One region of the Stenotrophomonas sp. 05N423 genome, then DNA from elsewhere that is predicted to be linked to it. Evidence: riboswitches for the same ligand, from Rfam matches in the RefSeq annotation. Region 1 holds a riboswitch; the other holds the start of a gene.
The links. A riboswitch is a leader RNA that binds a small molecule or an ion and turns the genes downstream of it on or off. The one in region 1 is predicted to bind cobalamin.
Positions count from the first base shown of each region.

Region 2: linked by a shared signal. The riboswitch ahead of btuB (TonB-dependent vitamin B12 receptor) and the one ahead of metE (5-methyltetrahydropteroyltriglutamate--homocysteine S-methyltransferase) in region 1 are both predicted to bind cobalamin.

Region 1 covers NZ_JBFTMV010000007.1:10,265-20,207, reverse strand. The annotation lists gene AC1DGW_RS11920 (NADH:flavin oxidoreductase/NADH oxidase) at 1-927, shown strand, start outside; gene purU (formyltetrahydrofolate deformylase) at 1,046-1,897, shown strand; gene pncA (bifunctional nicotinamidase/pyrazinamidase) at 1,907-2,530, opposite strand; gene AC1DGW_RS11905 (MgtC/SapB family protein) at 2,668-3,360, shown strand; gene metE (5-methyltetrahydropteroyltriglutamate--homocysteine S-methyltransferase) at 3,397-5,685, opposite strand; cobalamin riboswitch at 5,893-6,130, opposite strand; gene AC1DGW_RS11895 (SMR family transporter) at 6,201-6,533, opposite strand; gene dusA (tRNA dihydrouridine(20/20a) synthase DusA) at 6,728-7,735, shown strand; gene AC1DGW_RS11885 (PepSY domain-containing protein) at 7,923-8,303, shown strand; gene AC1DGW_RS11880 (response regulator transcription factor) at 8,374-9,057, shown strand; gene AC1DGW_RS11875 (ATP-binding protein) at 9,079-9,943, shown strand, end outside.
Region 2 covers NZ_JBFTMV010000009.1:6,594-16,536, reverse strand. The annotation lists gene AC1DGW_RS13680 (fumarylacetoacetate hydrolase family protein) at 1-611, opposite strand, end outside; gene AC1DGW_RS13675 (DEAD/DEAH box helicase) at 1,099-2,508, shown strand; gene queD (6-carboxytetrahydropterin synthase QueD) at 2,751-3,107, shown strand; gene AC1DGW_RS13665 (phasin family protein) at 3,200-3,568, shown strand; gene AC1DGW_RS13660 (GAF domain-containing protein) at 3,848-4,330, shown strand; gene AC1DGW_RS13655 (TfoX/Sxy family protein) at 4,327-4,701, shown strand; gene cobS (adenosylcobinamide-GDP ribazoletransferase) at 4,726-5,469, opposite strand; gene AC1DGW_RS13645 (histidine phosphatase family protein) at 5,466-6,056, opposite strand; gene cobT (nicotinate-nucleotide--dimethylbenzimidazole phosphoribosyltransferase) at 6,053-7,123, opposite strand; cobalamin riboswitch at 7,257-7,498, shown strand; gene btuB (TonB-dependent vitamin B12 receptor) at 7,614-9,470, shown strand; gene AC1DGW_RS13630 (alpha/beta hydrolase) at 9,727-9,943, opposite strand, start outside.

The DNA.
Region 1 (9,943 bases):
GCCACCGCGGTGGAAGCGCGTGGTCGCATCAGCTGGGCCGACCTCGGCCTGTGGGACGACGCCACCGAAGCGGCGCTGGGCGAGGTGCTGGCCTCGGTGCGGCGCTGGTCGAAGATGCCCATCGGCATCCAGCTCGCCCATGCCGGGCGCAAGGCCTCGACGGCGCGCCCCTGGGATGGCGGCGGCGCCATTGCGCCGGGGCACGCGCATGGCTGGCAGGTGGCGGCGCCGTCGGCGCTGCCGTTCAATGCGGGCGACCCGGTGCCGCAGGCGCTGGACGCGGCCGGCATCGACGCGGTGGTGGAGGCATTCGCCGCCGCCGCGCGCCGTGCGGCACGGCTGGGGCTGGAACTGATCGAGATCCATGCCGCGCATGGCTACCTGCTGCACCAGTTCCTGTCGCCGCTGAGCAACCGGCGCGAAGACGAATACGGCGGCGCACTGGAGAACCGCATGCGCCTGCTGCTGCGCGTGTTCGATGCGGTACGTGCCGTGGTGCCGGCCAGCGTCGCGGTGGGCGTGCGCATTTCCGCCACCGACTGGGTGGAGGGCGGCTGGGATGTGGCCCAGAGCATCGCCGTGGCCAAGGTGCTGGAGGCGCGCGGCAGCGATTTCATCCATGTCTCCAGCGGCGGGCTGGACCCGCGCCAGCGGATTCCGGTCGGCCCGGGCTACCAGGTATCGCTGGCCGGTGCGATCAAGGCGCAGGTCGCCACGCCGGTGATCGCGGTGGGCCTGATCACCGAGCCGCGCCAGGCCGAAACCATCCTGGCCGAGGGCCACGCCGACGCCATCGGCATCGCCCGCGGCATCCTCTACGACCCGCGCTGGCCGTGGCATGCGGCCGCCGAGCTCGGTGCGCAGGTGCACGCCGCGCCGCAGTACCTGCGCTGCCAGCCGCACGGCCTGCGCGAGCTGTTCGTGTAGGTGCCGGGCTCGCCCGGCACGGGGCTTTCCCGGCAGGGGCTCTGCGGGGCGAGCCCCGCAGCTACGGCGGCCTTGTTTGGTTTCCCCGGAAAATTTCGTGCGTCGCTAGACTCCGGCGATGCGCCCCGACTACATCCTCACGCTTTCCTGTCCGGACCGTACCGGCATCGTCTACCGCGTTTCAGGCCTGCTGTTCGAGGCCGGCTGCAACATCCTCGACGCCCAGCAGTTCGGTGACGAGGAAAGCGGCCGCTTCTTCCTGCGGGTGCATTTCGACATGGCCGCGGCCGGCGAGGAACCCGGCGTGCGCGAGCGCCTGCGGCGGCTTGGTGCAGAGTTCGCGATGGACTGGCAACTGCACGACGCCCGCCGCCGCGCGCGGTTGCTGGTGCTGGTCAGCAAGCAGGGCCATTGCCTCAACGACCTGCTGTTCCGCGCCCACAGCCGGCAGCTGAAAGTAGACATCGCCGCGGTGGCTTCCAACCACGGCGACTTCGCCGCGCTGGCCGGTTCCTATGGCGTGCCGTTCCAGCACCTGCCGGTGAACGCGGAAAACCGCGCGCAGCAGGAGCGGCAGATCCTGGATCTGGTCGAACGCGAAAGCATCGATCTGGTGGTGCTGGCGCGCTACATGCAGATCCTCACGCCGCAGCTGTGCACCGCGCTGGCCGGGCGCGCGATCAACATCCACCACAGCTTCCTGCCCAGCTTCAAGGGCGCCCAGCCCTACCACCAGGCGCACGCACGCGGGGTCAAGATCATCGGCGCCACCGCGCACTACGTCACCAGCGACCTGGACGAAGGCCCGATCATCGAACAGGACGTCGCCCGCGTGGACCATGCCATGACGCCGCGCGACCTGGTGCGGCTGGGCAGCGATACCGAATCGCTGGTGCTGGCCCGTGCGGTGCGCCGCCACGTCGAACACCGCATCCTGCTCAACGGCCACCGCACGGTGGTGTTCCGCTGAGCCAGGGGATCACTTCTCGATGGCGATCCCGGCCTCGATCAGCGCGATGCGCGTGGCTTCGTCGTTGTCCGCCGACACCGGTCGCGTCAGTTCCCACAGGAAGCGCACGCGGAAGCCGCTGATGGCTGCGTCCTGCGCGCTCCACAGCACGCAGTAGTCGCGCGCCAGCCCGCACACGTGCACCTCGGCGATGCCGCGCTCATGCAGCCAGCCGGCCAGGCCGGTGGCCGGGCGGTCGCCCTGCGGACCGAAGTTCTCGCGGAACGCGCTGTACGAATCCACCTGGCGGTCGCTGCCCTTGCGCAGGATCAGGTCGGCACTGTTCCAGTCCACCTGCGGGTGCAGCGCTGCGCCCGGGCTGCCCTGTACGCAGTGGTCCGGCCACAGCGTCTGCGCATGGCCGTGCAGTTCGATCGACTCGAACGGCCTGCGCCCGGCGTGCTGGCTGGCGAACGAGGCGTGGTCGGCCGGGTGCCAGTCCTGCGTGGCGACGACGGTCGCGTAGCGGCGCTGCGCGAGCAGTGCGGCGATGCCCGGCACGATGGCATCGCCCTGGTGGCAGGGCAGCGCGCCGCCGGGCATGAAATCGGGTTGCAGGTCGATCACCAGCAGGGCTGTGTCATTGCCGTACATCGCAGGTTCCGGTGCGGGGGGCCATGGAGTGTAACGCCGCACCGGCCGGCGCCGGGTCTGCAGCGTTCACGACGCGATGCGGCGCAGCGGGCGCAACGGCCTACACTGCGGCAACGGCAAGCGACGGGGAGGCGGCAATGATCCAGTGGTGGGAACTTGGCCTGCGGCTGCTGCTGGCGGCCCTGCTTGGTGCGGTGATCGGCATCAACCGCGGGCGCCTGGAATGGGCGGCGGGCCTGCGCACGCACATGCTCGTCTGCGTGGGCTCGGCGCTGGCCGTCATCGTGTCCGCGTTCGGCTTCTTCGACGTGCTGGACCATCCCAACATCCAGCTCGATCCTTCGCGCATCGCCGCGCAGGTGGTCAGCGGCGTCGGCTTCCTCGGCGCCGGCACCATCCTGTTCCTGCAGCGCGAGCAGGTGATCCGCGGCCTGACCACGGCGGCGGGGCTGTGGGCGGTGGCGTCGGTCGGCCTGGCCGCGGGTTCCGGCCTGTATGCGGCGGCGATCATGGCAACGGTGTTGATGTGGGCGATCCTGGCGTTGCTCAAACCGCTGGAGCAGCGTTACCTGCGCCGCCGCGCGCGCAGCGGCCGGCTGCGCCTGCGCGTGGCGGTGGGCACGCCGCTGGCGCGTGTCGAAGCGGCGGCCAGCGATGCCGGCCTGCCGGTGAAGCGCATCACCCTGCGCCCGCGCGAACAGGACAACGACATCGTCGATATCGATTGCGACCCGCCACTGCCGCGCGAGCAGATGCTGGCCAAGGCGGAACAGCTGGGCCGCATCGAAGGCGTGGTGTCGGTGGAACTGCCCGGGTTGGCCGTCAATTGACCGCGGAGGCCCGGCACCGGGCCTCCGTGGCATTGCTCAGGCAGCGGCGAACTCGCCGCGCAGCACCTGCGCCGCTTCCACCATCGCCTCCAGCGCGGCGCGCGTCTCCGGCCAGGCGCGGGTCTTCAGGCCGCAGTCCGGGTTCACCCACAGTTTTTCCGCCGGCAGCACCTCGATGGCTTTGCGCAGCAGTTCGACCATCTCGGCGCGGTCGGGCACACGCGGGGAGTGGATGTCGTACACGCCCGGCCCGACCTGGTTGGGATAGTCGAAGCGCGCGAACGCATCGAGCAGTTCCATGCGCGAGCGCGAGGTCTCGATCGAGATCACGTCCGCGTCCAGCGCCGCCACCGAGTCGATGATGTCGTTGAACTGCGCGTAGCACATGTGGGTATGGATCTGGGTGGCGTCGGCCACGCCGCTGGCGGCGATGCGGAACGCCTCCACGGCCCAGTCCAGATATCGCTGCCGCTGCGCCTGGCGCAATGGCAGGCCCTCGCGCAGCGCCGGCTCGTCGATCTGGATGGCGGCGATGCCGGCCGCTTCCAGATCGTTGACTTCGTCGCGCAGCGCGAGCGCGATCTGCCGGCAGGTCTGCGCACGCTCCTGGTCGTCGCGCACGAACGACCACTGCAGCACCGTCACCGGGCCGGTGAGCATGCCCTTCATCGGCCGCCCGGTCAGCGATTGCGCGTACTGCGACCAGCGCACCGTCATCGGCGCGGGGCGGCTGACGTCGCCATAGATGACCGGCGGCTTCACGCAGCGCGAGCCATAGCTCTGCACCCAGCCATTGCCGGTGAAGGCGAAGCCGTCGAGCTGTTCGCCGAAGTACTCGACCATGTCGTTGCGCTCGAACTCGCCATGCACCAGAACATCCAGGCCGATCTGCTCCTGCACGCGGACACACTGCTCGGTCTGCGCGGCGAGGAAGGCCTCGTAGTCGGCGTCGGAGAGCTTGCCCGATTTGTTGCGGGCGCGGGCCTCGCGCACTTCCTGTGTCTGCGGGAACGAGCCGATGGTGGTGGTGGGGAAGGGCGGCAGGCGCAGCGCCGTCGCCTGCAGCGGCAGACGTTGCGCATGCGGCGTGGCGCGGGCGGCATCGGCGGCGGTAAGCGCGGCCACGCGCGCCTTGACTGCGGCGTTGTGCACGCGCGGCGAGCGGCGCCGCGATTCGATGGCTTCGCGGGCGGGCGCCAGTGCCGCTTCGGCGCCCTCGCGGCCATCCAGCGCATCGGCAAGCCGCCGCAGTTCCTCCAGCTTCTGCCGCGAGAACGCCAGCCAGCCGCACAGTTCGGCATCGAGCTTCTTCTCCAGCGACAGGTCGACCGGGCAGTGCAGCAGCGAGCACGAAGGTGCCAGCCACAGCCGCTCGCCACCCCGGTGGCCGTGGGCATAGCGGGCGAGGATCAGCGCGTTGTCCAGCGGGTTGCGCCAGATGTTGCGGCCGTCTATCAGGCCCAGCGACAGCACGCGGCTGGCCGGCAGTGCGCGCAGGACGGCATCGAGTTGTTCGGGCGCGCGCACCAGGTCCACGTGCAGGCCCTGCACCGGCAGCGACGTGGCCAGGGCGAGGTTGTCCTCGAGTGCGCCGAAGTAGGTGGCCAGCAGGATGTCCGGGCGCGGGCCATCGGCCAGGCGGGCATAGGCTTGCTTGAATGCGGCGCGGGCGGCATCGTCCAGGTCCTGCACCAGCGCGGGTTCGTCCAGCTGCACCCACTGCGCGCCTTCGGCCTTCAAGGCTTCAAGCAATTGCGCGTAGACCGGCAGCAGGGCATCGAGCAGGGCCAGCGGATCGCTGCCGTCGATGGTCTTGGACAGCAGCAGGAAACTCACCGGCCCCAGCAGCACCGGGCGGGTCTGGATGCCCAGCGCCTTCGCCTCGCGGTATTCGGCCAACGGCTTGTCGCCGCGCAGCGCGAAGCCCTGGCCGGCCTGCAGTTCCGGCACCAGGTAGTGGTAGTTGGTGTCGAACCACTTGGTCATTTCCAGCGCAGGCACGTCGATGCCCGGCTGCTGCAGGCCGCGCGCCATCGCGAAGTACGCGGCCAGCGGCTCGCGGTCGGCGAGGGCGCGGTAGCGGGCGGGAATGGCGTCGAACAGGAACGCGGTGTCGAGCACATGGTCGTACAGCGAAAAGTCGTTGCTCGGCGGCAGGTCAACGCCGGACTCGCATTGCAGCTTCCAATGGCGCACGCGCAGCTCCGCGGCGGTGGCCTGCAGCTGCGCGGCATCGCTCTCGCCGCGCCAGTGGCTTTCCAGCGCGCGCTTGAGTTCGCGGCGTGCGCCGATGCGGGGAAACCCCAGGTTGGTAACGGTTGTCATGGCACTCCTCATTGCTTGGGCATTGAGGAACGAAGGAACCGCGCGATGTCGTGCTGATCCCTGTCGGATCGGCCAGCCACCCCGCCAGCGACCTTCGCCCCCGCGGGCGAACCGGGCTCCAGGGCAAAGGCAGGCGGCGCCGCCGCACGGACGTGCGGACGGTTCCGGCCGCCTCCCCGCGGAGACGCCAGGTCGAAACAGGAGGCGACGTGCCTCCCGGCCCAGGCCGGTATTCGGGCTGATGGACATGGACGCGGTTGCGTCCGCCTAGTGGCCGTCGCTTCCCGGGCCTTGGCCCAGTGCTCGATGACGGCGGTCGTTTCCATTCACCGCTGCGGGGCAGCTCCGGAATGGCGGGCCTTGCGGGCGCGCTTCACCGGATTCCCGTTTAATTCCATCCCTTCATCCGAATAAAGCGATGGATACCTTCGGCGCGCACACGATAGGCAGGCGCGCGGCGGCGGTCAAGCGCCGCCGCGGCATGGATCCAGAAAGCGCAAGGAGGACGCCGTGGCTCAGTGCGCGGTCGTGCGCGAGAACACATTGATCACCACCACGCCGGCGCAGATCAGCGCGATGCCGACCAGCGCCGGCAGGTCGAGCTTCTGCCGGAACACGACCAGACCGATCAGCGAGATCAGCACGATGCCCACCCCGGACCAGATCGCGTAGGCGATGCCGGTCGGCACCGACTTCATCACCATCGACAGCAGCCAGAAGCACAGGCCATAGCCGGCCAGTGCGCCCAGCGTCGGCCACAGACGGCTCATGCCGTCGGAGGCCTTGAGCAGGGAGGTGGCGACGACTTCCAGGACGATGGCGCAGGCAAGCAGGAGGTAGGCGTTCATGGGCGTATTCTCGCCCGGCCTGGCGGCGTGCGCCTTGCCGCATCCATCCGCAGCGCCCGCCCCGCGCCGGCGTCGCCCGGTCATGGCCGGCCCCGGGGAGCGGCCCCGTTCAGGCGCTTCGTTTACCCTTGGCATCCCTGCGCAGCCGCCACAGGCCGCAGGTGAAGCCGACGCCACACCCGGAAGAATCCGTTTTGCAGCCGAACCACGATCCGCGCTATGCCGCCTCCCTGCGCCTGTCCGTCGCGCCGATGATGGACTGGACGGACACCCATTGCCGGGCGTTCCACCGGATCCTTGCGCCCGGCGCACGGCTCTATACCGAGATGGTGCACGCCAATGCGGTGATCCATGGCGACCGCCAGCGGCTGCTCGATTTCGACGCTGGCGAGCATCCGCTCGCGCTGCAGCTCGGCGGCAGCGATCCGGCACTGCTGGCGCAGGCCGCGCGCATTGCCGCCGACTGGGGCTATGACGAGGTCAACCTCAACTGCGGTTGCCCCTCAGACCGCGTGCTGGCCGGCCGTTTCGGCGCCTGCCTGATGCGCGAGCCGGAACTGGTGGGCGAGTGCGTGGCGGCGATGACCGCGGTGGTGGATATCCCGGTCACAGTGAAGTGCCGGCTGGGCGTGGACGAGGACAACGACTACGGCGCCTTCGCCGCTTTCGTGGACCGCCAGGTGCAGGCCGGTGCGGCCATGGTCGTCGTGCACGCGCGCAATGCGTGGCTGAAGGGCCTGTCGCCCAAGGAGAACCGCGAGATCCCGCCGCTGCGCTACGACTGGGCCTGGCGGCTCAAGGCCGAACGCCCGGCCCTGCCGGTGGTGCTCAACGGCGGCCTGGCCACGGTCGAGGCGGCGCAGGCGCAGCTGGCGCACGTGGACGGGGTGATGCTGGGCCGGGCGGCCTACCACGACCCGTATGTCCTGCATCTGCTCGAAGCGGCGCAGACCGGCGCACCGCTTCGCAGCCGCGAGGACCTGCTCGAGCAGATGCGCCCCTACGTCGAGTCCCGGCTGCAGGGCGGACTGGCGCTCAAACACATCACCCGCCACCTGCTCGGGCTGTACCACGGCCAGCCGGGTGGCCGCGCCTTCCGCAAGGTGCTCAGCGAGGGCGCCCATCGGCCCGGAGCCGACTGGTCGCTGGTCGAGCAGGCCGTGCAGGTCACCCGCGAGCAGGCGGCGCGGGTGGCGGCCTGAGGCCTCGGTACGTATTCATTTTGCTCATATAGCTGAACGAAGCGGGCGGCGGGCGGGGAGAGTTCAGATCGGATTCACCCCTAAAAATCAAGAATTTGCCTCGATTTCGTGAGTCTCGTGAAAATTCCCGTGGACCCTTGTTTCACGGATTTTGAACGATCCGCCGCAGTCCGATAGGATCACCCCCATGCTTCCGGTTCCGCGTCACATTCTTGTCCTCGCCGCCGCTGCCGCCTTCGCGGCCGGCACGCCGATGGCGAAGGCCTGGGCGCAGGATGGTCGGCAGGACAGCCGGCAGGAGCAGATGCGCGGTGGCGAGCGGGAAACGCGTCCGCGCATGCGCGACAACGCCGGCTCGCTGTCCGATGCCGTGCGGCGCGTCCAGCGCGAGACCGGCGGCCGCATCCTCGGCGCCGAGCGCGTGCCTTACGACGGCCGCGACATCAACCGGGTCAAGTACATGGACGACCGCGGCCGGGTGCGCTACATGGACGACGCGCCGCCGTCGCCACGGGCGCCCCGGGGGCCGCGCCAGGTCGAGCAGCCACCACGCGGCGATAACTCCTGAACAGCGATAGTTGTCCCGCAATCCGCTTACACATGCCGGTGACCGCCGGCCAAGCAACTAGGGAGAGTTCATGCGTATCCTTCTGGTCGAAGACGAAGCCCCGCTGCGCGAGACCCTGGCAGCCCGGCTGAAGCGCGAAGGCTTTGCCGTCGATGCCGCGCAGGACGGCGAGGAAGGTCTGTACATGGGCCGCGAGGTGCCGTTCGATGTCGGCATCATCGATCTGGGCCTGCCCAAGATGTCGGGCATGGAACTGATCAAGGCGCTGCGCGACGAAGGCAAGAAGTTCCCGGTGCTTATCCTGACCGCGCGTTCGAGCTGGCAGGACAAGGTCGAGGGCCTGAAGCAGGGCGCCGACGACTACCTGGTCAAGCCGTTCCATGTCGAAGAGCTGCTGGCCCGCGTCAACGCGCTGCTGCGCCGCGCCGCCGGCTGGTCCAAGCCGACGCTGGAGTGCGGACCGGTCGCGCTGGACCTGGCCGCGCAGACGGTCAGCGTGGCCGGCAGCAATGTCGACCTGACCAGCTACGAGTACAAGGTGCTCGAGTACCTGATGATGCATGCCGGCGAACTGGTCTCCAAGGCCGACCTGACCGAGCACATCTACCAGCAGGACTTCGACCGCGATTCCAATGTGCTGGAAGTGTTCATCGGCCGCCTGCGCAAGAAGCTGGACCCGGACGGCGAGCTCAAGCCGATCGAGACCGTGCGCGGACGCGGTTACCGCTTCGCCATTCCGCGCAACGAGGGCTGATCCGCCGCGCGCGGTACGGGCATGATCTACGGCCGTCTGTGGTTTTTCCGGCGCTGGCGGCCGCGTTCGTTGCAGGCGCGCCAGCTGCTGGCCGCCTCGGTGGGCCTGGTGGCCTTCCTCGCCCTGGCCGGCTACGCGCTGGACGCCGCTTTCGCCGGTACCGCCCGCGCCAATCTCTCCGAGCGGCTGAAGAATTACGCCACCTCCTACGCGGCCGGCATCGATTTCACCCGCGACCGCTCGCTCTACATCCGCGAACAGCCGCCGGATCCGCGCTTCGACGTGCCCGGCAGCGGCCTGTACCTGCAGGTGGTGATGCCGGGCCATTCCGGCAACTCCATGTCCGCCGAGGGGCCGATCCTGCCCGACGTCAGCGCGCGCATGCTCGAGCCGCGCGAGGAAACCTTCGAGGGTCCGCTGCCGATCACCCAGATCGACGGGACGCCCGGCGAGGTCTACCGCTACGGCATGGGCCTGGTATGGGGCGGCGACGGCACGCCCGAGACCGAATTCCCTTACACCATCTACGTGCTCGAGGATTCGCGCGCGCTGGGCAAGCAGCTGCGCGTGTTCCGCAGCGCGGTGTGGTTCTGGCTGGGCGTCACCGGCCTGATCCTGTTGCTGCTGCAGACCCTGGTGCTGCAGTGGAGCCTGCGCCCGCTCAAGCGCGTGATCAACGAGCTGACCCGCGTGCAGCGCGGCGAGCGCGAGCGCATGAGCGAGATGCACCCGCGCGAGCTGGAACCGCTGACCGACAGCATCAATGCCTTCATCGAGAGCGAACGCGAGAACCTCGAGCGACAGCGCAATACCCTGGCCGATCTCGCGCACAGCCTGAAGACGCCGATCGCGGTGCTGCGCACGCAGCTGGACAGCGGTGCCGGCG
Region 2 (9,943 bases), on a different contig from region 1:
GGGGTGACGAACACCGGGCTCAGCGCCGAGCGCGGCTTGGACTGCAGGAAGCCGAAGCCCTTGGCCAGTTCGGCCGGGATCAGGTTGCGCAGGCTGACGTCGTTGACCAGGCCGACCAGCTGGATGTGGCCAGCGGCCTGCTCCGGCGTCGCCGCCATCGGCACGTCGTCGGTGACGACCACGATCTCGGCTTCCAGGTCGATGCCGTAGTCCTCGCTGATCACCTTGACCGCGTCGCGCGGGCCATGGAAGCCGGCGCTGGTGGCCTGGTACATCAGCGGATCGGTGTAGAAGGTTTCCGGTACCTCGGCGCCGCGCGCCTTGCGCACCCGCGCCACGTGCGGCAGGTAGGCGCTGCCGTCGACGAATTCGTAGGCGCGCGGCAGCGGCGCGGCCAGCGCCTGCATGTCCAGGTCGAACACGCCGTCGGCATCGCCGCCATTGAGCGATTCGGACAGCGCGTTCAGCCGCGGTGCGACGTTGGACCAGTCCTCCAGCGCCTGCTGCAGGGTGGCGGCGATGCCGGTGGCACGCACGGCGCGGGTCAGGTCGCGCGAGACCACGATCAGGGTGCCGTCGCGGCCACCTTCCTTCAGGGAACCAAGCTTCATCGGAGCATCCAGTTCAGGGTCGGAAAATAAGTTTCGATTGTAACGAATAGTCTGACAACGACCAGCGCCGCGGAAGGAACGCCGGGCCATCAGGCATGCGCGCAATGGCGGGCGCCCGCCCGGCCTGCACGTTGCGCCCTCCGGGGCCGGCAACGGAACCATTCCCCAAGGGCGCCGGGAAACCCCTGGCACCCTGACCATACCTGAACAGGGGTTTTTGTACCGCTCCCGAACATCCCTTAGACTATCGCGGTCTGCCAGCGGCCGTCCGTTTCCCTCGGGGATTACCGGCGGCGCAGGATCCTCCCGGGGAATCCGCCCGCCCGCTCCCACTCCGACGCCTTTCGTCATGCATTCCGGCCTGCGCGCCTGCGCCGGTCGCACCCCACCTCGCAGCGCGGTTACACGGGAACGCTCCGAGCCGGTCGGTCATGCCGATCGCCAGCGCCAGCCTTTGCTGGCCGGCGCGTCCATCACGGAGTTTCCAATGTCGTTCGAAGATCTGGGCCTTGCGCCCTTCCTGCTGCGCGCGCTCGCCGAGCAGGGCTACGAAAACCCCACCCCGATCCAGCAGCAGGCGATCCCGCTGGTGCTGGAAGGCCACGACCTGCTGGCCGGCGCGCAGACCGGTACCGGCAAGACCGCCGCGTTCGGCCTGCCACTGCTGCAGCACCTGGCCACCTCGGCGCAGGAAGTGCGCAGCGGCCCGCGCCGGCCGCGCGCGCTGATCCTCACCCCCACCCGCGAACTGGCCACCCAGGTGCATGACAGCCTGCGCGGCTACAGCAAGTACCTGCGCATCCCCAGCACCTGCATCTACGGCGGCGTCGGCATGGGCAACCAGCTCGACATCCTGCGCCGTGGCGTGGACCTGCTGGTGGCCTGCCCGGGCCGTCTGATCGACCACCTGGAGCGCCGCAGCGTCGATCTGTCCGGCATCGAGGTGCTGATCCTGGACGAGGCCGACCGCATGCTCGACATGGGTTTTCTGCCCTCGATCAAGCGCATCCTGGCCAAGCTGCCCAAGCAGAACCGCCAGACCCTGCTGTTCTCGGCCACCTTCGCCGACCCGATCAAGCAGCTGGCGCTGGAATTCATGCGCAACCCGCGCGAGGTGATGGTGACCCCGCGCAACACCGTGGCCGAGACCATCGCCCACCGTGTGCACCCGGTCGATGCCGGGCGCAAGCGCGAACTGCTGCTGCACCTGCTGGCCCAGGATTCGCGCGAGCAGACCCTGGTCTTCGCCAAGACCAAGCACGGCAGCGACAAGCTGGCCACGTTCCTGGACAAGTCCGGCATCAAGACCGCGGCGATCCACGGCAACAAGAGCCAGAGCCAGCGCCTGCGCGCGCTGGGCGACTTCAAGGCCGGCCGCGTCACCGTGCTCGTGGCCACCGACATCGCCGCCCGCGGCATCGACATCAACGAGCTGCCCAAGGTCATCAACTACGACCTGCCGATGGTGGCCGAGGATTACGTGCACCGCATCGGCCGCACCGGCCGCAATGGCGCCAGCGGCCAGGCGGTCTCGCTGGTGGCGCAGGAAGACGCCAAGTACCTGCGCCAGATCGTGCGCCTGCTCGATCGCGACATGGACATCCGAGACGTGGCCGGTTTCGAGCCGCAGACGCCGATCCGCTGGGGCAACAGCGCCCCCGGCAAGGCCGAGCAGCCGGGCGGCGAACGTCCGCCGCGTCGCGGCAACGGTGGCCGCCCTGCCGGCCACCGCGACAACAATCCGAGCCAGCGCCGTGGCGGCGCGGGCGCGCCCTCCGGCGCGCCGCGTGGCGAAGGCAACAGCCAGCGCCGCGAAGGCCAGCCGGCCGGTGCGGCACGCCGCCGACGCGGCGGCCGTGGCCGCGGCAACGCATCACGGCCGAACAGCGCGGTCTGACCGACGCCCGGTACCGGAGAAAGGAAACGGCCGCATTGCGGCCGTTTCCTTTTCCTTAGCCCTGCGGAGGGCCGGCCCCGGACAAGGACAAGGACAAGGACAAGCCGTATCCAACGCTCCAGGTGGGCCCGTCACCTGCCTTCATGCGGATATGGCGGAAAGCGCATGCGTCCCCTTCATTCCCCTGAGCGGATCGATTTCCGGCGCAAGGGATTTCCTGCTCTGACCGTTACAATCGCGGCATGGATATCTTCAAAGATTTCACCCTCGAGGCCGCCCACCGGCTGCCCAACGTCCCGACCGGCCACAAGTGCGCGCGCCTGCACGGGCACTCGTTCCGCGTGCGCCTGGAGGTGAGCGGCGAACCCGGCGCCGAGTCCGGCTGGGTGATGGATTTCGGCGACATCAAGGCGGCCTTCCAGCCGCTTTACGATCAGCTCGACCATCACTACCTCAACGACATCCCGGGGCTGGAAAACCCGACCAGCGAGCGCCTGGCGATCTGGATCTGGGACCGGCTCAGGCCGGCGTTGCCGCAGTTGAGCGCGGTGACCGTGCACGAGACCTGCACCTCCGGCTGCCGCTACCGCGGCAGCTGACCTGAACGATTCCCCGGCGGCGGCAGGCGCCGGGCTTCCGCACTACCGCACCCGGCATTATGCTGCGTCGCAACAAATGACGGAGCACGGCCATGGCTGCCCGGTTCGACGACGGTATCAGCGGCTACACCCGGCAGTTCGCGGCACTGGCCAATCGCGCCAACCGGCTGGCACTGGAGAACGCGGAAAGCGCGTTCGGCGTGCAGCTGCGCACTTTCGAACGCAATGCCAACGCCACCGCCGGCTTCCTCGGCGAACTGGCGCAACCCGGCCCGCAGGCCGACCTGCCGTCGCTGCTGCCCAAGGGCCTGCAGGTGGCGCAGGAAAACCTGCAGCGGCTGGCGACGGCCGGGCAGGAAATCGCTGGCCTGGGCCTGAAGACCGGGCAGGCACTGGCCGAACTGGCCGGGCAACCGTTCCAGAGCAGTACCGCCAGGCGCCCACGCGCCAAGGCCAGCTGACGCACCCTCTCAACAGCGCGCGGAACCCCCTCCCCCGCGCCCTGTCCGGACCCGGCAACGACCTCTCTCCCGTTGCCGGGTCTTTCTTTTTGTCGTCGCCATCCTGTCGATGCCCCTTCAGGCGATTGCCAGGGAGTATCGGGAATCGCTCCCGGCGATTTCTCTATCGCCGCCATCGCTGGCCTCGCCTCTTCCGGCCAGCAACGGACGACCGTCAGGAACCGTTCCCGCGAGCGCCACGCGGAACCACCGCCGGCGGGCAGCGGTTAGACTCTGGGCATGTTCAGTGCCACCACGCTCACCGGCAGCAAGCCGGAACAGTACGCCCAGCTGCTGGCCCAGGCCCGCGCGCTCGTCCATGGCGAAACCGACCGCATTGCCAACGCCGCCAACCTCTCGGCGCTGGTGTATCACGCGCTGCCGCAGCTCAACTGGGCGGGTTTCTATTTCTTCGACGGCACCGAGCTGGTGGTCGGCCCGTTCCAGGGCCTGCCGGCCTGCGTGCGCATTCCCCTGCACAAGGGCGTGTGCGGTGCGGCGGCCAGCACCCGCCAGACCCAGCGCGTGGAAGACGTGGACGCCTTCCCGGGCCACATCGCCTGCGACTCGGCCTCGCGTTCGGAACTGGTGGTGCCGCTGGTCCATGACGGCGCGCTGGTCGGCGTGTTCGACCTGGACAGCCCGGTCACCTCGCGCTTCGATGCCGACGACCAGGCGGGGCTGGAAGCCATCGCCCAGGTATTTGTCGAGGCGCTGGCATGAGCGCACTGAAACTGCGCAACATCGGCCCCAAGAGCGCGGCGTGGCTGCGCCAGGTGGGGCTGCGCAGCGCCGAGGACCTGGCCGCCGTCGGCGCGGTTGGCGCCTTCGTCAAGGTACGCCGCGCCGGCTTCAAGCCCAGTCTCAACCTGCTCTATTCGCTGGAGGGCGCGCTGGTCGGCTGCCACTGGCAGGAAGTGCCGGAGGCACGCCGCCAGCAACTGGTCGCCGAGTACGAAACCGCGGCCGGCGGGTTGCCGACCGCACGCGCCGGACAGATGGCCGGGCCGGTGCGCGAGACCCATATGCAACCCGATATGGCCCCTGACGACAGCGGCGACGACACCGGCGAGATCCGCTTCGGCGAGGATTGAAGCGGCCTCCTGCCAGCCCGGCAGCTACGGCAGGGGCAGTGCGACGCCGCCCAGCAGTACCAGCGCCAGCAGCAGCAGGCTTTCGGTGACCTCGACGCTGGCGCCGAGGCAATCGCCGGAAATGCCGCCCAGCCGGCGCCGCCACCAGGCCGCGATCAGCGGCACCAGCAGCAGCGCGAGCAACAGCGGCCAGGCGACGAAAGCGGTGACCGCCGCCAGCAGCAGCGCCCACAGCCACATCGAGCGCAGGCTCAGCTGCCAGGAAAAGCGCTCGGCCATGCCCGCGCCATGCAGCGAAGGCAGCAGGCGGCTCCACCACAGCGTGCCCCAACGCGCCCACGCCGGCACCAGTACGATGCCGAACCACAGCGGACCGGCGGCGAGTTCGGTCAGCAGCACGAACTTGAGCAGCAGCTGCATCACCAGCGTGACCACGCCGAACACGCCCATATGCGGATCCTTGAGCACCTCGAGGAAGCGCTGCGGATCGCGGTGCGCGGCCCCGAAAGCGTCGGCCACGTCGCCCAGCCCGTCCAGGTGCAATGCACCGGTCGCCCATACCCACAGCAGCAGCGTGAGCACGCCGGCCAACCAGGGACGATCGGCGATCAGGTACAGCGGCACAGCCAGCAGCACGCCGATGAGCGCGCCGACCAACGGGTAGTACACCGCCGCGCGGCTCAGGTCGTCGTCGCGGAAATCCTTCACCTGCGGCGTCGGCAGCCGGGTCAGGAACTGGATGGCCAGGATCAGCCGGCGCACGCTCATGGCTGGCACAGCTCCAGCAGTTCGCCCCACAACTGGCCGTCCTCGCCACGCTCCACGCGCAGGCGCACGCGGGTGCCGTAGTCGATGCGCATCGCCCACAAGGCTGCCAGTGGCATGCCGCACGCTCGCGACACCGCCAGCCGCAGCACGCCGGCGTGGCTGACCACCAGCACCGGCCCGGCACCGTCGTCTTCGTCCTCGTCAAGCAGTCGCTGCAGCTGCGCGTCGATGCGCGACTGGAACTGCTGCCAGCTCTCGCCATTGGGCGGCACCACCGCGTGCGGTGCGTCGTAAAGCCCGGCCAGCAGCTCGGCAGGGATCTCGTCGTAATGGCGACCGTCCCAGTCGCCGAAATCCAGTTCGGCCCAATCCGGGTGGATCTCGCAGAACAGGTCGCGGCCAGCGACCAGCGCGGTGGCGGTATCCAGCGCGCGGCGCCGCGGCGAAGCGATCACCCGGCTCCACTGGCCGCCGCCATGACAGCGCAGCAGCGCATCCATCGCGCCGTCGAGCAACGGCGGATCGGTGCGGCCATCCAGATGGCCCTGGCGGCCGGTGGAGGCATGGCGCATCAGGTCCAGGATCATGGCGCGGCGCTCCGCTCGGCGACAGCAGCTTCGGCGAAGGTCGCCATGCCGTTGTGCAATGCGCAGGCCAGCCGCAGCAGCGGCAGCGCCAGCGCGGCACCGGAACCTTCGCCCAGGCGCAGATCCAGCTGCAGCAGCGGTTCGGCCTGCAGGCTCCCGAGTATGAGCGCATGGCCACGCTCGGCCGAGCGGTGCGAGAACAGCAGCCATGGCCGCAGCGATGGATTGATGCGCACCGCGGCCAGCGCCGCGGCCGAAACGATGAAACCGTCCACCAGCACCGGCACGCCGCGCTGGGCGGCGGCGATCATGGCCGCGGCCAGTGCGGCGATCTCCAACCCGCCGACGCGGCGCAGGGCTTCACGACCGGGATCGGTGGCGGCCGCGATCGCGTCGCCATGCAGGGCCAGCGCACGTGCGGTCACGGCCTGCTTGTGGGCGATGCGCGCCGCATCCAGGCCGGTGCCGGCGCCGACCAGCTCCACCAGCGGCAATGGCCCGAGCGCCGCCGCCAGTACGCTGGCCGCGGTGGTGTTGCCGATGCCCATCTCGCCAAGCAGCAGCAGGTCCGCGCCGTCGCCGCAAGCGGTTTCCACCGCGCGCCGGCCGGCGGCGAAGGCCGCATCGAGGTCGGCCGGCGTCATCGCCGGACCGGTGCTGAAATCGTCGGTACCACGCCGCGGTTTGTCGCAGGTCACGCCGGCCACCGGCTTATCGGCCAGGCTGCCCACATCCCAGACATGCAGCGGCAACCCCAGTTCGCGCGACAGCACGGCGATGGCAGCACCGCCGGCGGCGAAGTTGCGCAGCATCTGCACCGTCACCTCCGCCGGATACGCCGACACGCCCTGTGCGGCGACGCCATGGTCGCCGGCGAACACCAGCACCGGCACCCGCGCAGCCTGCGGCTGCTCACGCCCCTGCAGGGCGGCCAGCTCGATGGCGAGTGTTTCCAGACGTCCCAGCGCGCCCTCCGGCTTGGTCAGTTGCCGCTGGCGGGCGATGGCGTGCTGCCGGTGCGCCTGCGAAGGCGCCGGGCAGGGCCGGGTGAACCATGCTTCTGTCACGTGTGTTCCGATACCGCGTTGCAATCGCGCATTGTAGGGCGCGGGCCGCTTCCACGATGTGCCGTGCCGGGCGCCAATCCGGCGATGCCCGCCCGCCATCGGGCGGAGCGGGCGGCGGAGCGGGCGATGGCATAGAATGCGCGCACTTTCGGGTGACCGGCCGGACTTGCTCCGGCCGGTTGAAACGGGAAGCCGGTGCCGCGCATGCCAGGGATGCCCCTGCACGCGCCATTCCGGCGCTGCCCCCGCAACGGTAAGCAGGACAAGGACAGGCATACCGCCACTGTGCATCCACCGCACGGGAAGGCGCCTGGACGGAAGCGTCGACACGCTTCGCCTGCGAGCCCGGAGACCGGCCCGGAAGCCGACTGGTTGCGATGCGGAGGGCATGGCGGCGGCAGTGACGCCGTGCGCGCGCTCCGTCGTACTCCCTTCTCCTGGCAGCCCCCACCGTCCGTCCGCGCGGGAGCGCGCGGATCCAGGAGTTCCCATGAAACTGCCGTACCACACCCTTTCCCTCGCCCTGGCGCTCGCGCTGCCGGGCGTCGCCGCTGCCGAACAGGCACCCACCGAGCTCGACGATGTCGTGGTCACCGCCACCCGCACGCCGGTCTCCATCGCCGACAGCGTGGTGCCGGTGCAGGTGATCGACCGCGAGCAGATCGACCGCAGCCAGGCCGGCTCGGTGCTGGACCTGCTGCGCGGCCGCGCCGGCCTGGATTTCGCCAACCAGGGCGGCACCGGCAAGCTCACTTCGCTGTTCATGCGCGGCACCGCCTCCAATCAGGTGCTGGTGCTGGTCGACGGCGTGCGCATCGGCGCCGCCACCAGCGGCATGCCGGCGCTGCAGGACCTGCCCATCGACCAGATCGAGCGCGTGGAGATCGTGCGCGGACCGCGTTCGAGCCTGTATGGCTCGGAGGCGATCGGCGGCGTGATCCAGATCTTCACCCGCAGCGCCGGCAAGGGCCTGCAGCAGAACCTGGCGCTGACCGCCGGCAGCCACAACCTGCGCCAGGCCAGCGCCGGTTTCAGCAACCGCGGCGAACGTGGCTGGGTCTCGGCGCAGGGCGCCTGGCAGGAGACCGACGGCATCAACGCCTGCAATGGCTCGGCCATGCTGTTCCAGGGCTGCTACGTCGATGAACCCGACCGCGACGGCTACCGCAACACCTCGCTCAACGTGCGCGGCGGCTACGCGCTGGCGCAGACCCTGAGCGTGGAAGGCCACGTGCTCGACGCCAGCAGCCGCAACGAATACGACGGCAGCATCTACAGCGGCAACGAGGCCGACAACCACCAGCAGGTGTATGGCGGCAAACTGCTGTGGACGCCCAGCGAGGCGTTCCGCCTGTCCGCCCAGGTCGGCCGCAACAACGACCAGGCCGACAGCTACTTCGTCCAGGCCGGCAAGCGCAGCTTCGTCTCCACCTTCGACACGCGCCGCGACACCGCCAGTGTTCAGGGCGACTTCCTGTTTGCCGAAGGCCAGCAGCTGACCGCCGGCGCCGACTGGCAGAAGGACGAGGTCACCAGCACCACGGCCTATGCGATCGACAGCCGCGACAACACCGGCGTGTTCGTCGAATACCAGGGCCAGTTCGGCGCGCATGCGCTGCAGGCCAGCGTACGCAACGACGACAACGAGCAGTTCGGCAACCACACCACCGGCAGCCTCGGCTACGGCTTCGCCTTCGGCAACGGCCTGCGCCTGACCGCCAGCGCCGGCACCGGCTTCAAGGCCCCGACCTTCAACGACCTGTACTACCCGTGGTCGAGCAATCCGGCGTTGAAGCCGGAAGAATCGAAGAGCGTCAACGTCGGCATCGCACAGTACGCCGAGGGCTGGAACTGGACCTTCAACGCCTATGAAACGCGCATCGACCAGCTGATCGCGCTGGACAGCACCTACACGCCGTACAACATCGCCAAGGCGCGCATCCGCGGCGCGGAGCTGACCGGCTTCGTGTCGCTGGCCGGGTTCGACATCAATGCGCAGGCCAGCTTCACCGATCCGCGCGACCACACCAGCGGCGCGACCAGCTACGACAACTGGCTGCCGCGCCGCGCCCGTACCAGCGGCCGCCTCGACGTGGACCGCGGCTTCGGCGCGCTGCGCGTGGGCGTGACCGCCACCGGCACCGGCCATCGTTTCGACAACACCGCCAACAGCCTGCGCCTGGCCGGCTACGGCACGGTGGACCTGCGCGTGGAATACGCCATCAACGAGGCATGGAGCCTGCAGGCCAAGGCGGCCAACGTGTTCGACCGCGAATATGAAACCGTGGCCTGGTACAACCAGCCCGGCCGCGAGTACCAGCTGACCCTGCGCTACCGCTCGCTCTGAAAAGCCAGCGACAGGCGATCCACCAACGCCCCGGCCACCATGCCGGGGCGTTGGTGTTTCATGCGGATGCCGGCATGCAACAGCACGCCATGGGTTGAAGGACCCGCCTGGCTGCAAACCGGACCGGCCGGGATTGGCCCCATCGGACAGGTGTTCGAACAGCCCGGCGCCAAGGGCATGGCAACGGCCTGCCTGGGGAAGCGGGGCCTGCTCCGGTGGGCATCGCTGGCAGAGCCACCGTCGGGCAGGCCCGGCGCTACGGCGATGCGTCGACCGCCAGCGCCTGGAGCGCCGGCGCGATGGCGGCACCCAATGTCTGCCCATGGCTCAGACCGGGCAGGGGCACGTACCGCACCTCCATGCCGGGCGTGTCGGCGACTGCCTCATCCAGCCGCCTGCCGGCCTCGGCATTGCCCGCACCGCGCCCGCCCGGGCCCGCCTTGTCGCCACTGCGGGAATCCACCGGTGCGCCC